4 regions of the Streptomyces monticola genome follow, and region 4 is predicted to be linked to each of the others. Evidence: riboswitches for the same ligand, from Rfam matches in the RefSeq annotation. Region 4 holds a riboswitch; each other region holds the start of a gene.

Region 1 (3,200 bases), on a different contig from region 4:
TCGTAGACGCCCGCGATGGACGCGATGGTGGCCGTCGGGGCGATCGCCAGAAGCAGCGAGTTGCGCATGCCGGTGGCGGCGATCCGCTCCCGAAGCGCCGCCCAGCGCTCGGGCCAGTGCTGCTGTACGCCGTAGTGGTCGGGGTGCAGGACACCGCGCGCAGTGCGGGTCTTCTCCCAGGCGGGCAACGGGCCGTTGCGCTCGGCGAGTTCGGCCGACGCCTCGTACGCGGCGAGCATGACGCGCTCGGCGATCCGGGTGGACAGCGCCTTGGCCTCGTCGGAGCCGAAGGGCAGCCGCAGCTTGAAGAAGACGTCCTGCAGGCCCATCGCGCCCAGGCCCACCGGGCGCCACTTGGCGTTCGACCGGCCCGCCTGCTCGGTCGGATAGAAGTTGATGTCCACGACACGGTCGAGGAACGTCACGGCGGTGCGCACGGTGGCGTCGAGCCGCTCCCAGTCGATGCCGTCGGCACCGGCGTCCGGGTCGACGAAGGCGCCCAGGTTCACGGACCCCAGGTTGCAGACCGCCGTCTCGCCGTCGTCCGTGACCTCCAGGATCTCGGTGCACAGGTTCGACGAGTGCACCGTGTGGCCGGGCTCGGCGGTCTGGTTGGCGGTGCGGTTGGCGGCGTCCTTGAAGGTCATCCAGCCGTTGCCGGTCTGCGCGAGGGTACGCATCATGCGGCCGTACAGATCCCGCGCGGGCAGGGTCCGCTGGGCGAGGCCCTTGGCCTCCGCCGCCCGGTAGGCGGCGTCGAACTCCTCGCCCCACAGGTCCACGAGCTCGGGCACGTCGGCGGGGGAGAACAGCGACCAGTCCTGGTCGGCGGCGACCCGGCGCATGAACTCGTCCGGGATCCAGTGCGCGAGATTCAGATTGTGGGTGCGCCGGGCGTCCTCGCCGGTGTTGTCGCGCAGCTCCAGGAACTCCTCGATGTCGGAGTGCCAGGTCTCCAGGTAGACCGCGGCCGCGCCCTTGCGCCGCCCGCCCTGGTTCACGGCGGCGACCGACGCGTCCAGGGTCTTGAGGAACGGGACGATGCCGTTGGAGTGCCCGTTCGTGCCCCGGATCAGCGAACCCCGGCTGCGGATACGGGAGTACGAGAGCCCGATGCCGCCGGCGTGCTTCGAGAGCCGGGCCACCTGGTGGTAGCGGTCGTAGATGGAGTCGAGTTCGTCGAGCGGTGAGTCGAGCAGATAGCAGCTGGACATCTGCGGGTGCCGGGTGCCGGAGTTGAAGAGCGTCGGCGAGGACGGCAGATAGTCCAGGCGGCTCATCAGGCCGTAGAGGGCCTCGACCTCCTCCAGGGCGCGCTCGCTTTCGCCCTCGGCGAGTCCGGCGGCCACCCGCAGCATGAAGTGCTGCGGCGTCTCGACGACCTTGCGGGTCAGCGGGTGCCGCAGCAGATAGCGGCTGTGCAGGGTGCGCAGTCCGAAGTAGCCGAAGCGGTCGTCGGCGCCCTCGTCGACAGAGGTGGCGATGAGCGCGTCGAGCCGGGCGCCGTGACGGCGTACGAACTCGGCGGTGCGGTCGGCGATCAGGCCCTCGCGGTGGCCGGTCGCGACGGACTCGGTGAAGGTGGTGACGCCCTGCGACGCGGCCTCGTCGGCGATGGCGAGCGTGAGCAGCCGGGCGGCGAGCCGGGCGTACGCCGGGTCTTCGGAGATCAGTCCCGCCGCCGCCTCCGTGGCCAGTTCGCGCAGCTCCGCCTCGTCCGAACCGGCGTTCCGGCCGCGCAGCGCGGCGGCCGCGACCCGGCCCGGGTCGGTGTCGGGCAGATCGGCGGTCAGCTCGGTCAGGGTGCGCAGGAGCGCGGTTCCGGGGGCGTCACCCGCCCGTTCCGGTTCGACCTGGTGGTCGGCACGGCGTTCCGTCTGGGGTGAGACGGGATCGGCTGGCGCGATGGTCACGTGGAGCACTCCCTCGCTCGGCTCGGGGCCTTGCGGGGGATGGCGGCGTAGCGGAGGCCTGGCGAACGGCACACCGCATCGCGTCCACCGGCCCATTCCGCGAGACCCGGACGTCGTTGGCACCCGAGCCGGGCGGCACGGGCGCACTGTCGACAGGTCTTCGGACTTGACGGGTACGCAAAAGCGCACCGATACACCGTTGCGGGACAGTTCCGGATTTGCACCGGATTCCCCTGCGACGACAGCGAGCACGAGCATACATGTGGGGGCCGCCTGTTGTGGCAGCCCCCATATGTTGTGTCGCGCTCCGGTGGTCGTGGCTCAGTCGTGGCCCGGCGGGGAGCCCGCTGACGGCTCGGCGGGAACCCTGCGGGAACTCGTCGAGGGCTCAGCGGGAGCCCGGCGGCGACTCAGCAGCAGCGGAAGCCCTCCCGCGGATCCGCCTCGCGCGCGTCCATCCGCTCGCGCTCGAACTCGCGCCGCGACATGACCTCGGTGCCGGGCGCACAGGCCCGGGCATGGGCGACATACCGGTCGTACACCGCCTCGCCCGTGAGCTCCCGCCACCAGTAACGGGCGCGCGCCCAGAAGGAGTTCGCGGTGCCCGGGGAGGCCGAGGAGTGCGCGGCGCCCGGGGAAGCCGGGTGGTGCGCGGAGCCCGGGGTGCCCATCAGGACGACCCGGACCCGGCGGGCACATCGTCCTTCGAGCCGCCGGCGTCGCCGCCGCCGGCTCCCACCGCCGCCAGCTCGGCCTTCTCCTCCTTGGTGGCCCAGAGCCCGGCGGGCGCGACCACCTTGGACTCGACGTAGGGCACCTCGGAGAGCTTGGCCGTACCGGGCTTGCGGATGGCCTTGACGCAGACCCGCGCCGCGTCCGCGAGGACGACCAGGATGAGGACCGCGAACAGGGCCGAAAGGACGCCGTCCACCGTGGAGTTGGTGACCACGGTGTGCATGTCGTCGACGGTCTTCGCGGGCGGCAGCGGATCCGCGCCCGAGTCGATCGCGGCCTGGTACTTGTCGCGCTGCGCGAAGAAGCCGACCTTCGGGTCGTCGGAGAACACCTTCTGCCAGCTCGCGGTCAGGGTGACCGCCGCGTCCCAGACCAGCGGAATGCCGGTCACCCAGGCCCACTTGAGGCGCCCGGACTTGATGAGCAGCGTGGTGCACACGGCGAGGGCGACGGCGGCGAGCAGCTGGTTGGCGATACCGAACAGCGGGAACAGCTGGTTGATGCCGCCCAGCGGGTCATGCACGCCGACCCACAGGAAGTAGCCCCAGCCGC
Region 2 (3,200 bases), on a different contig from region 4:
ATGGCGACGACCATCTCGACCGGCGCTCTCAAGCCCAAGACGGCGGTGGCCATGTCCGCCGTGCTCAACCTCGTCGGCGCGTTCCTCTCCGTGGAAGTCGCCAAGACGATCTCCAGCGGGCTGGTCAGAGAAGACGGCATCCAGCCCGAAGTGATCTTCGCGGCCCTGGTGGGTGCCATTCTCTGGAACCTCCTCACCTGGCTGGTGGGACTGCCCTCCAGCTCGTCGCACGCCCTCATGGGCGGTCTGATCGGCGCCACCATCGCCTCCATCGGGATCAGCGGGGTCAACGGCGGTGTCGTCGTGACCAAGGTCCTGATCCCCGCGATAGCCGCCCCGCTCGTCGCCGGTATCGCCGCGCTCCTGGCCGCGAAGCTGGCGTACAAGCTCGGCAAGAACGCCGGTGAGAAGTCCAGCGCCAAGGGCTACCGCTCCGGGCAGATCGCCTCCGCCGGTCTCGTGTCCCTCGCGCACGGCACCAATGACGCGCAGAAGACGATGGGCATCATCACCCTGGCCCTGGTCGCCGGTGGCGCGCTCGCGCCCGGCTCCAACCCGCCGGTCTGGGTCATCGTCTCCGCCGGACTCGCCATCGCCCTCGGTACCTACCTCGGCGGCTGGCGCATCATCCGCACCATGGGCAAGGGCCTCACCGACCTGCAGCCGCAGCAGGGCTTCGCCGCCCAGACCTCGGCCGCCGCGGTCATCCTGGCCTCCTCCAACCTGGGCTTCTCGCTCTCCACCACGCACTCCTGCTCCGGCGCCGTCATGGGCGCGGGCCTCGGCCGCAAGGGCGGTGTGGTGCGCTGGTCGACCGCGACCCGGATGTTCATCGCCTGGGGCCTGACCCTGCCGGCCGCCGGACTGGTCGCCGCGGGCGCCGAGTTCGTGGCCCGCCAGGGCGACTGGGGCATCGCGGCCGTCGCCGTCTTCCTCGTCGCCTCCTGCGCCGCGATCTGGTTCATCTCCCGCCGCCAGGTGGTCGACCACACCAATGTGGTCGCCGACGACACGGACAGCGCCGGCGTGCCGGCCGAGCCCGCGGGCGTCGTCACCACCGCCATCGCCGCGGTCACACCGCCGCCGGCCGCCACGACCGCCGTGGCCGAAGAGGCGGACGACGTCCGCAAGACCACCGTCCACGCCTCGTCGGGCGCCGTCGCGGACCCCGCGCGGCCCGCCGGTGCGACCGTCTGAGCCCGGCTCACGGTCCGAGTTAAGGAACACGCATGATCGACATCGACTGGGCGGCGCTCGGCTCCGTCTTCGGCGTCAGCCTCGTGGCGACGGTCGCCCTGGTGGGACTGTTCACCCTCGGCATCGCCGGCCTCTCCAAGCAGGAGGCGGCCACGGCGCAGGGCGGCTCCGCGCCGCTCGCCCGCACCGGCGCCTACGCCTGCTTCGCGCTGTGCGCGGCGGCCGTGGCGTACGGGATCTTCCTGATCGTCGCCTGACGGCACCATCGCCGGTACCCGTACCGGTCGGATCCGCGAACCGCCCCGCGGCGGCCTCCACCCGAGGTCGCCGCGGGGCGGTTTTCCGTGCGCCGCGGACCGGTTCGCTGTGGGGCTCCGCACACTCTTCCGCCGCAGGTCAAACCTGAGTTGACGGGCGTTCGCGGGCGTGGTGGACTTCCGGAGCCCATACGGCGACATGGAGAGGAAGCCGGTGCGAATCCGGCGCGGTCCCGCCACTGTCACCGGGGTTCACCCGAACCCCGTGAGCCAGGAACTCTCGCCGCCGTATCCGTCGAACCAGGGCGCGGACCCTGAGTGAGGACAACATCGCCATGCACGGCTGCCGTTCGGCTGTCTCCAGTACGTCGTCCCGTACGTCCAGAACATCCAGTACGCCCAGTGCTGCCCGTACGTGCAGTACCTGCTGTGCCCCGCCCCTTCGAGGCGTGACGGCCGGCTGAACCCGTGCGTGCCGACCGTGTCTTCACGTACGGCGCCGCCGCCGGGCTCCTCGGCGACCTCCTGCTCGGCGACCCCCGTCGCGGGCACCCGGTCGCCGCGTTCGGCCGGGCCGCGGGTGCCGTTGAGCGAGTCCTCTGGCGCGACCACCGCGGGTGGGGCGCGCTGCACACCACCGTGTGCGTGGGCTCCGCCGTGGGCGCCGCCGCGCTCGCCGGCGCCGCCGTACGCCGCTCCCCCGCCGCCTCACTCGCGCTGACCGCCGCCGCCACCTGGGCCGTGGTGGGCGGTACTTCGCTCGGCCGTGAGGCGCGCGCCATCGGCGGTGCGCTCGCCGCCGGGGACATCGACGTGGCGCGTGAGCGGCTGCCGCATCTGTGCGGACGCGACCCCGCCGCCCTCGACGCGGACGGCATCGCGCGCGCCGTCGTCGAATCCGTCGCCGAGAACACCTCCGACGCCGTGGTCGGCGCCCTGGTGTGGGGCGCGGTGGGCGGAGTGCCGGGGCTCGTCGGGTTCCGGGCCGTGAACACGCTCGACGCGATGGTCGGTCACAAGTCGGCCAAGTACCGCCGCTACGGCTGGGCTTCGGCGCGGCTCGACGACGTGGCCGGATGGCCGGGGGCACGTCTGACGGCGGCGCTCGCGGTGGCGGCGGGCCGGGACCGGCGCGGGGCCGTGCGGGCCTGGCGCGCGGACGCTGAGCGGCATCCGAGCCCCAACGCGGGCCCGGTGGAGGCGTCCTTCGCGGGCGCGCTCGGGGTACGGCTCGGCGGGACCCTGTCGTACGGCGGGCGCGTCGAGCACCGGCCGGTGCTCAACTCCGCGGGGCGCCGGGCCGAAGTCCGTGACATCGAGCGGGCCGTGCGGCTTTCACGGCGCGTGAGTTGGGCGGCGCTCACCGTGTGTGCGGCCGCGCGCATCCTCGTACAGAAGAAGAGGCGTACCTCATGAGCGGTGGACTACTGGTCGCCGGGACCACATCCGACGCCGGGAAGAGCGTCGTCACCGCCGGGATCTGCCGGTGGCTGGCCCGCAAGGGCGTCGCCGTCGCGCCCTTCAAGGCGCAGAACATGTCGCTGAACTCCTTCGTGACACGCGAAGGCGCCGAGATCGGCCGTGCGCAGGCCATGCAGGCGCAGGCCGCACAGATCGAGCCGACCGCGCTGATGAACCCGGTGCTGCTCAAGCCCGGCAGCGACCGCAGCAGCCAGGTCGTCCTGATGGGCAGACCGGTGGGCGAGATGAGCGCACGCGGCTACCACGGAGGGCGCCAGGAATCGC
Region 3 (3,200 bases), on a different contig from region 4:
GCTGGTCGGTCAGGGCCAGTCGGCAGCCGATGTGGTCGGCGGCCGGAGTGAGGGCGACGACGCCATGGCCGTAGGGCAGCCGCAGGGTGCGGCGGTAGGCGCCGTCGCGCCACTCCTCCACGCCGGGCACGGCCGTGGCGGCCAGATGCCCGAAGAGGTTGTCGGGGTTGAGGGGGGCACGGAACGGAAGGCGCAGGGTCAGCACGCCCGGGGCGGCCGCCCCAGTGGTGTCCCGGCCACTCTTGCCGGCGTGCCCGGCATGCCCGGCGCGCGCGGCGCGGGTGCGCAGGTCGCCGGGGGCCAGCGCGTACACCTCGCGGACCGTGTCGTTGAAGGTGCGGATCGAGGCGAAGCCGGCGGCGAACGCGACGTCCGCCATGGGCAGTCCGGTGGTCTCGATCAGGATCCGGGCGGTCTGCGCTCGCTGCGCGCGGGCCAGGGCGAGCGGCCCCGCACCCAGCTCGGCGAGCAGCTGCCGCTCGATCTGCCGGGTGCTGTAGCCGAGCCGCGCGGCCAGACCCGTGACCCCCTCGCGGTCCACCACGCCGTCGCCGATCAGCCGCATCGCGCGGGCCACCGTGTCGGCCCGGTGATTCCACTGCGGCGAGCCGGGTGTGGTGTCGGGGCGGCACCGCTTGCAGGCCCGGAAACCGGCCTGCTGGCAGGCCGCGGCGCTCGGGTAGAAGCGCATGTTGGCCGGCTTGGGCGGCACCACCGGGCAGCTGGGACGGCAGTAGATCCCGGTCGTCACGACCGCGGTGAAGAAGACCCCGTCGAAGCGGGCGTCCTTGGACTGAACGGCGCGTACACAGCTCTCGGTGTCGGTGTGCATACGTCAAGCTTCGCCCACTGCTCCCGCACCGGCTGGCGGGAATCCGACATGAACCTTCCGCTGCCAGGAACTGCCCGACCGCCCGCGCATACGTCCGCCCTGCGTGCCCTAGGCTGACCGCTGCAGCTGGTTCGCCCTGTCCGCCAGACAGGCGCGTCGCAAGAGGGAACCCGGTGGGAATCCGGGACTGCCCCGCAGCGGTGAGCGGGAACGACCGCCGTCATACGCACTGGGTCCATGAGTCAGGACCCGGGAAGCGACGGCCAGTAGGGGCCGCGTCCCGACAGGGATGTGGCGTGCCCGTGAGTCCGAAGACCTGCCATCTGCCCGTGCGCGACCGCGCACGGCTTCTCGGTGACCTCGAGGGCGGGTCGGCGGCAGCAGCGCGAGCATCCCCTGCGGAACTCGCCGCACATCGCCGTTCCTTCGCGTCCTCGCCCGGTCCCGGGATTCCTGAACGAGTGCTCGCGAAGGAGAGTTCCGTGACAGCCACATCCGCATCCGGCGCCGCCGCATCCGCGGCCCGCACCGCCGGCGCCACCGTGTACGGCTACCCCCGCCAAGGCCAGAACCGGGAGCTGAAGAAGGCGATCGAGGGCTACTGGAAGGGCAGGACCGACGCCGAGACCCTGCGCCGCACGGCCGCCGAACTGCGCCGCACCACCTGGCAACAGCTCGCCGACGCCGGTCTGCACGAGGTGCCCACCGGTGACTTCTCGTACTACGACCACGTCCTGGACACCAGCGTCATGGTCGGCGCGATCCCCGACCGCCACCGCGCCGCCGTCGACGCGGACCCGCTCGACGGGTACTTCGCGATGGCCCGCGGCACCCAGGACGTGGCGCCCCTTGAGATGACCAAGTGGTTTGACACCAACTACCACTATCTCGTCCCGGAGTTGGGCCCCGACACCGTCTTCACCGCCGACCCGGGCAAGCAGGCCGCCGAGCTCACCCAGGCCCTGGCGCTCGGGCACACCCCGCGCCCGGTCCTGCTCGGCCCGGTCACCTATCTGCTGCTCGCCAAGCCGGCCCCCGCCGCGGCGCCGGACTTCGAGCCGCTGACCCTGCTCGACCGGCTGCTCCCGGTGTACGCCGAGGTCCTCGCCGATCTGCGGGCGTGCGGCGCCGACTGGGTGCAGCTCGACGAGCCCGCCCTGGTCCAGGACCGCTCCCCCGCCGAACTCAACGCCGCCGCCCGCGCCTACCGCGATCTCGGCGCCCTCACCGACCGGCCGAAGCTCCTGGTCGCCTCCTACTTCGACCGGCTCGGCGAGGCCCTGCCGGTCCTGGCCAAGGCGCCCGTCGAGGGACTCGCCCTCGACTTCACCGGGCCCGCCGCCGCTCAGGTCGACGACCTGGCCGCCGTCGGCGGGCTGCCGGGCAAGCGCCTGGTCGCGGGGGTCGTCGACGGCCGCAATGTGTGGATCAACGACCTGGAGAAGTCCCTGGCCACCCTCGGCACCCTGCTCGGCCTGGCCGACCGCGTCGATGTGGCCGCCTCGTGCTCGCTCCTGCACGTCCCCCTGGACGCCACCGCCGAAAGGGGCCTCGACCCGCAGATCGCCCGCTGGCTGGCCTTCGCCCGGCAGAAGACCGCCGAGATCGCCACACTCGCCCGTGGCCTGACCCGGGGCACCGACACCATCACCGCCCAACTCGCCGCCAACCGCGCCGACTTGGCATCGAGGAGCGGATCGCCCCTCACCCATGACCCGGCGGTACGCTCCCGCGCCGCGGCCGTCACCGACGCCGACACGCGCCGCTCCCAGGCCTATCCCGAGCGGGCCGCCGCCCAGCGCGAGCGGCTGCGGCTGCCGCTGCTTCCGACCACCTCCATCGGCTCCTTCCCGCAGACCGGCGAACTGCGCACCGCCCGCGCCGATCTGCGCGCGGGACGCCTCGGCCCGGACGCGTACGAACAGCGCATCGAGGCCGAGATCCGCGAGGTCGTGGCCTTCCAGGAGAAGACCGGCATCGACGTCCTCGTGCACGGCGAGCCCGAACGCAACGACATGGTGCAGTACTTCGCCGAGCAGCTCACCGGCTATCTCGCGACGCAGCACGGCTGGGTGCAGTCCTACGGCACCCGCTATGTCCGCCCGCCGATCCTGGCCGGCGACATCGCACGGCCGCAGCCGATGACGGTGCGCTGGACCACGTACGCCCAGTCCCTCACCGAACGGCCGGTCAAGGGCATGCTCACCGGCCCGGTCACGATGCTCGCCTGGTCCTTCGTCCGTGACGACCAGCCGCTCGCCGACACCGCGCGGCAGGTCGCCCTCGCCCTCCGCGACGAGGTGAACGACCTTGAGGTGTCCGGGAGTTCGGTGATCCAGGTGGACGAGCCCGCGCTGCGCGAGACGCT
Region 4 (3,200 bases):
GCCCCGATGACGGCGAGCCCGGCACCCACGCAGGCGCCGAGCAGGACCCTGGGCAGCCGGACGTCGAGGACGATCGTGCGGTACGGCGACGGCTCCGCGTTCCCGGTGAGCGCGGCCATGACATCGGCGGCCGGGATACGTACGGAGCCGAGGGCGAGCCCCGCGAGCGCCGCCACCGCGAGGGCGGCGCCCAGCACGACGAGGGTCACGGGGGTGCGGGTCACTGCCGGTCGGCGGGTGCGGGGCACCGGGGCCGGGCGGGTGCGGGTCACCGGAAGGAGTCCGGGTGCAGCTGCTTGGCCAGCTTCTCCACCGCCGCCGGTGCCCGTACGCCGAGGACCGCGTCCGACAGCGGCAGCACGGCGAAGCGCCGGTGCTTGATGGCCGGGACGTCGGCGAGGGCCGGGTCGTCCAGGAGGCGCTTCTTCTTCTGGGCGACCGAGGTACCGCCGTAGTCGTAGATCACGACGACATCCGGGGCCCGCTCGACGACCTTCTCCCAAGAGGCGTCGGCGAAGGGCTTGTTCAGGTCGGCGAAGACATTGCGGCCGCCGGCGCGCTCGATGATCTCGTTGCCGATGCCCTTGCCGCCGGCGGTGAAGGCGGTCTTGTCGCCGCTGTCGTAGACGAAGACCGAGAGCGGCTTCGCGCCCTTCAACCGGGCCGTGGTGTCCGCGACTTCGCGCTCGGCGCCCTCGACCCACTTCTGCGCGCGCCCGCGTACGCCGAAGGTGGCGCCGACCTCGCGGACCTCCCGGTGGACGTCCTTCATCGTGGAGGGTCCCGAGGTGCAGCTCTCGATGTTGAGGCGGGTCTCGATGCCGGACTTCTGCAGGGACGCGCGGGCGCGGCCGTCCGTCGCGGCGAAGGCGCTGGCGTATCCGCCGTAGACGAAGTCGGGGTTCGCGGCCAGGAGCTTCTCGTACGAGGGGTACTCGTCGGCGAGCACCGGCAGGGACTTGTAGTCCGCCGCGTACTCGGGGAGTACCCGGTCGTCGAGGTAGGCGGTGCCCGCCATCCGGTCGCGCAGGCCGAGTTCGAGCATGACCTCGGTGGCGTGCTGGTTGAGGGTGACCGCGCGTTTCGGGGGCGCCTTGAAGGTGGTCTTCACGCCGCAGTTGGTCACCGTGTACGGAAAGCCCGCGGCGGGCTCGCCCCCGGATTGCGCGGTGTTCGCGGCGCCGGACGAGCAGGCGGCGAGCGGGGCGAGCAGGGCGGCCGTGGCTATGAGGGCACGGGTGCGCGCGGGCCAGGTCACTGAGGACACAACTGGGGCCTCTCCGGGGGATTTCCGCGTCCCCTGGTCGGTGGGAGAGGGCGGCAGGTCAGTTCCTGACTTCCAGGCCGTGCCTGGTCACAGTGGCGGGACCGTCCCGGGTTCGCACCGGGTTCCTGGCTCCTGCCGCCTCAAAGGTCAGCGCTCAGTATGCCTGCACGACCTCGACCTCTTCCTCGGTGACCTCCCCCTCGACGATCCGGAAGGAGCGGAACTGGAACGGTCCGGCGTCGTCCGCGTCCGCCGTCGACACCAGGACGTAGTGGGCGCCCGGCTCGTTCGCGTACGAGATGTCCGTGCGCGACGGGTAGGCCTCGGTCGCGGTGTGCGAGTGATAGATGACCACGGGCTCCTCGTCCCGGTCGTCCATCTCGCGGTACAGCTTGAGCAGGTCGCCCGAGTCGAACTCGTAGAACGTGGGCGAGCGCGCGGCGTTCAGCATCGGGATGAAGCGCTCGGGACGGCCGGTGCCGACCGGGCCCGCGACCACGCCGCACGCCTCGTCGGGGTGGTCCTCGCGCGCGTGGGCGACGATCTGGTCGTGCAGGGCCTGGGTAATGGTCAGCATCTGATGAGAATAAGCAGATGGGCCGCGGATCTGAGATCCGCGGCCCATCTATTGAGACAGCAGCTGAGACGCCGGGTGCTCCGGACGCTTCGGTGCCGCCTCCTGCCTCAGCTCTTGGTGTCCTCCAGGGCCGGCGCCGCGGCCTGCTTGCGACGCTGCACGGCCAGATAGCCGACGGTCAGGATCAGAGCCCAGAGGGGGGCGAAGTACAGCGAGATCCGCGCTTCCTCGTCGACGCCCATGAGCACGATGGCCGCGGCGATGAAGGCGAGGGCGAACATGCTGGTGTAGGGGGCGCCGGGGGCCTTGAAGCTGGACTGCGGCAGCTCACCGCGGTCGGCCTTGCGGCGGTACTTGAGCTGGCTGATCAGGATCATGATCCAGGCCCACATACCGGAGATGGTGGCGAAGGAGACGACGTAGTCGAACGCCTCACCCGGGAACTCGTAGTTGATCCAGACGCCGAACAGCATCAGCGAGGCCGAGAAGCTCGTGCCGACGAGCGGCAGGCCGTTCTTGGTCAGCTTGGTGAAGAACTTCGGGCCCTGGCCGCTCAGCGCGAGGTCGCGCAGCATCCGGCCGGTGGAGTACATACCCGAGTTGCAGGAGGACAGGGCGGCGGTGAGGACCACGAAGTTCACGATCGCGGCACCGATACCGAGGCCCATCTTCTCGAAGGCGGCGACGAACGGGCTGACACCGGGCTGGAAGTGGGTCCACGGCACGACCGACAGAATCATGATCAGCGCACCGACGTAGAAGACGGCGATCCGCCACGGCACGGTGTTGATGGCCTTGGGCAGCACGGTCTTCGGGTCCTTGGACTCACCCGCGGTGACGCCGACGAGCTCGACGGCCATGAAGGCGAACATCACCAGGTGCAGGGTCATCAGGGAGTTGCCGACGCCGTGCGGGAAGAAGCCGCCCTCGCTCCACAGGAGCGACATGGAGGCGCTGTCGGCGGCGTCGGAGAAGCCGATGGTGAGGATGCCGGCACAGATGAGGATCATGCCGATGATCGCGGTGACCTTGATCATCGAGAACCAGAACTCCAGCTCGCCGAAGAGCTTCACGGAGATCAGGTTGGCGCCGAAGAGGACCACGGTGAAGATCAGCGCGAACACCCACTGCGGCTGATTGAGCCAGCCGTCGGCGTTCTTGGTCCAGAACTGCATGTACTCGGAGGCCGCGGTGACCTCGGTGATTCCGGTGACGACCCAGAAGAGCCAGTACGTCCAGCCGGTCACGAAGCCCGCGAACGGGCCGATGAACTCACGGGCGTACTCCGAGAAGGAGCCCGACACCGGGCGGTACATCAGGAGCTCGCCGAGCGCCCGCATGATGAAGAAGATGACC

The links. A riboswitch is a leader RNA that binds a small molecule or an ion and turns the genes downstream of it on or off. The one in region 4 is predicted to bind cobalamin.
Region 1: it holds a riboswitch for cobalamin, as region 4 does, so the genes downstream of both, ACFQVC_RS11925 (ribonucleoside-diphosphate reductase subunit alpha) here and ACFQVC_RS37445 (ABC transporter substrate-binding protein) in region 4, are expected to answer to the same signal.
Region 2: it holds a riboswitch for cobalamin, as region 4 does, so the genes downstream of both, ACFQVC_RS20920 (cobalamin biosynthesis protein) here and ACFQVC_RS37445 (ABC transporter substrate-binding protein) in region 4, are expected to answer to the same signal.
Region 3: it holds a riboswitch for cobalamin, as region 4 does, so the genes downstream of both, metE (5-methyltetrahydropteroyltriglutamate--homocysteine S-methyltransferase) here and ACFQVC_RS37445 (ABC transporter substrate-binding protein) in region 4, are expected to answer to the same signal.

What each region holds. Positions count from the first base shown of each region.
Region 1 is NZ_JBHTCF010000004.1:166,295-169,494, reverse strand. It holds gene ACFQVC_RS11925 (ribonucleoside-diphosphate reductase subunit alpha) at 1-1,913, opposite strand, end outside; cobalamin riboswitch at 2,048-2,171, opposite strand; gene ACFQVC_RS11920 (YbdD/YjiX family protein) at 2,324-2,584, opposite strand; gene ACFQVC_RS11915 (carbon starvation CstA family protein) at 2,584-3,200, opposite strand, start outside.
Region 2 is NZ_JBHTCF010000008.1:288,723-291,922, reverse strand. It holds gene ACFQVC_RS20930 (inorganic phosphate transporter) at 1-1,197, shown strand, start outside; gene ACFQVC_RS20925 (hypothetical protein) at 1,233-1,454, shown strand; cobalamin riboswitch at 1,611-1,756, shown strand; gene ACFQVC_RS20920 (cobalamin biosynthesis protein) at 1,923-2,870, shown strand; gene ACFQVC_RS20915 (cobyric acid synthase) at 2,867-3,200, shown strand, end outside.
Region 3 is NZ_JBHTCF010000001.1:823,583-826,782, reverse strand. It holds gene ACFQVC_RS03355 (AlkA N-terminal domain-containing protein) at 1-832, opposite strand, end outside; cobalamin riboswitch at 943-1,170, shown strand; gene metE (5-methyltetrahydropteroyltriglutamate--homocysteine S-methyltransferase) at 1,315-3,200, shown strand, end outside.
Region 4 is NZ_JBHTCF010000025.1:106,539-109,738, reverse strand. It holds gene ACFQVC_RS37450 (FecCD family ABC transporter permease) at 1-209, opposite strand, end outside; gene ACFQVC_RS37445 (ABC transporter substrate-binding protein) at 269-1,258, opposite strand; cobalamin riboswitch at 1,307-1,450, opposite strand; gene ACFQVC_RS37440 (M67 family metallopeptidase) at 1,422-1,844, opposite strand; gene ACFQVC_RS37435 (amino acid permease) at 1,952-3,200, opposite strand, start outside.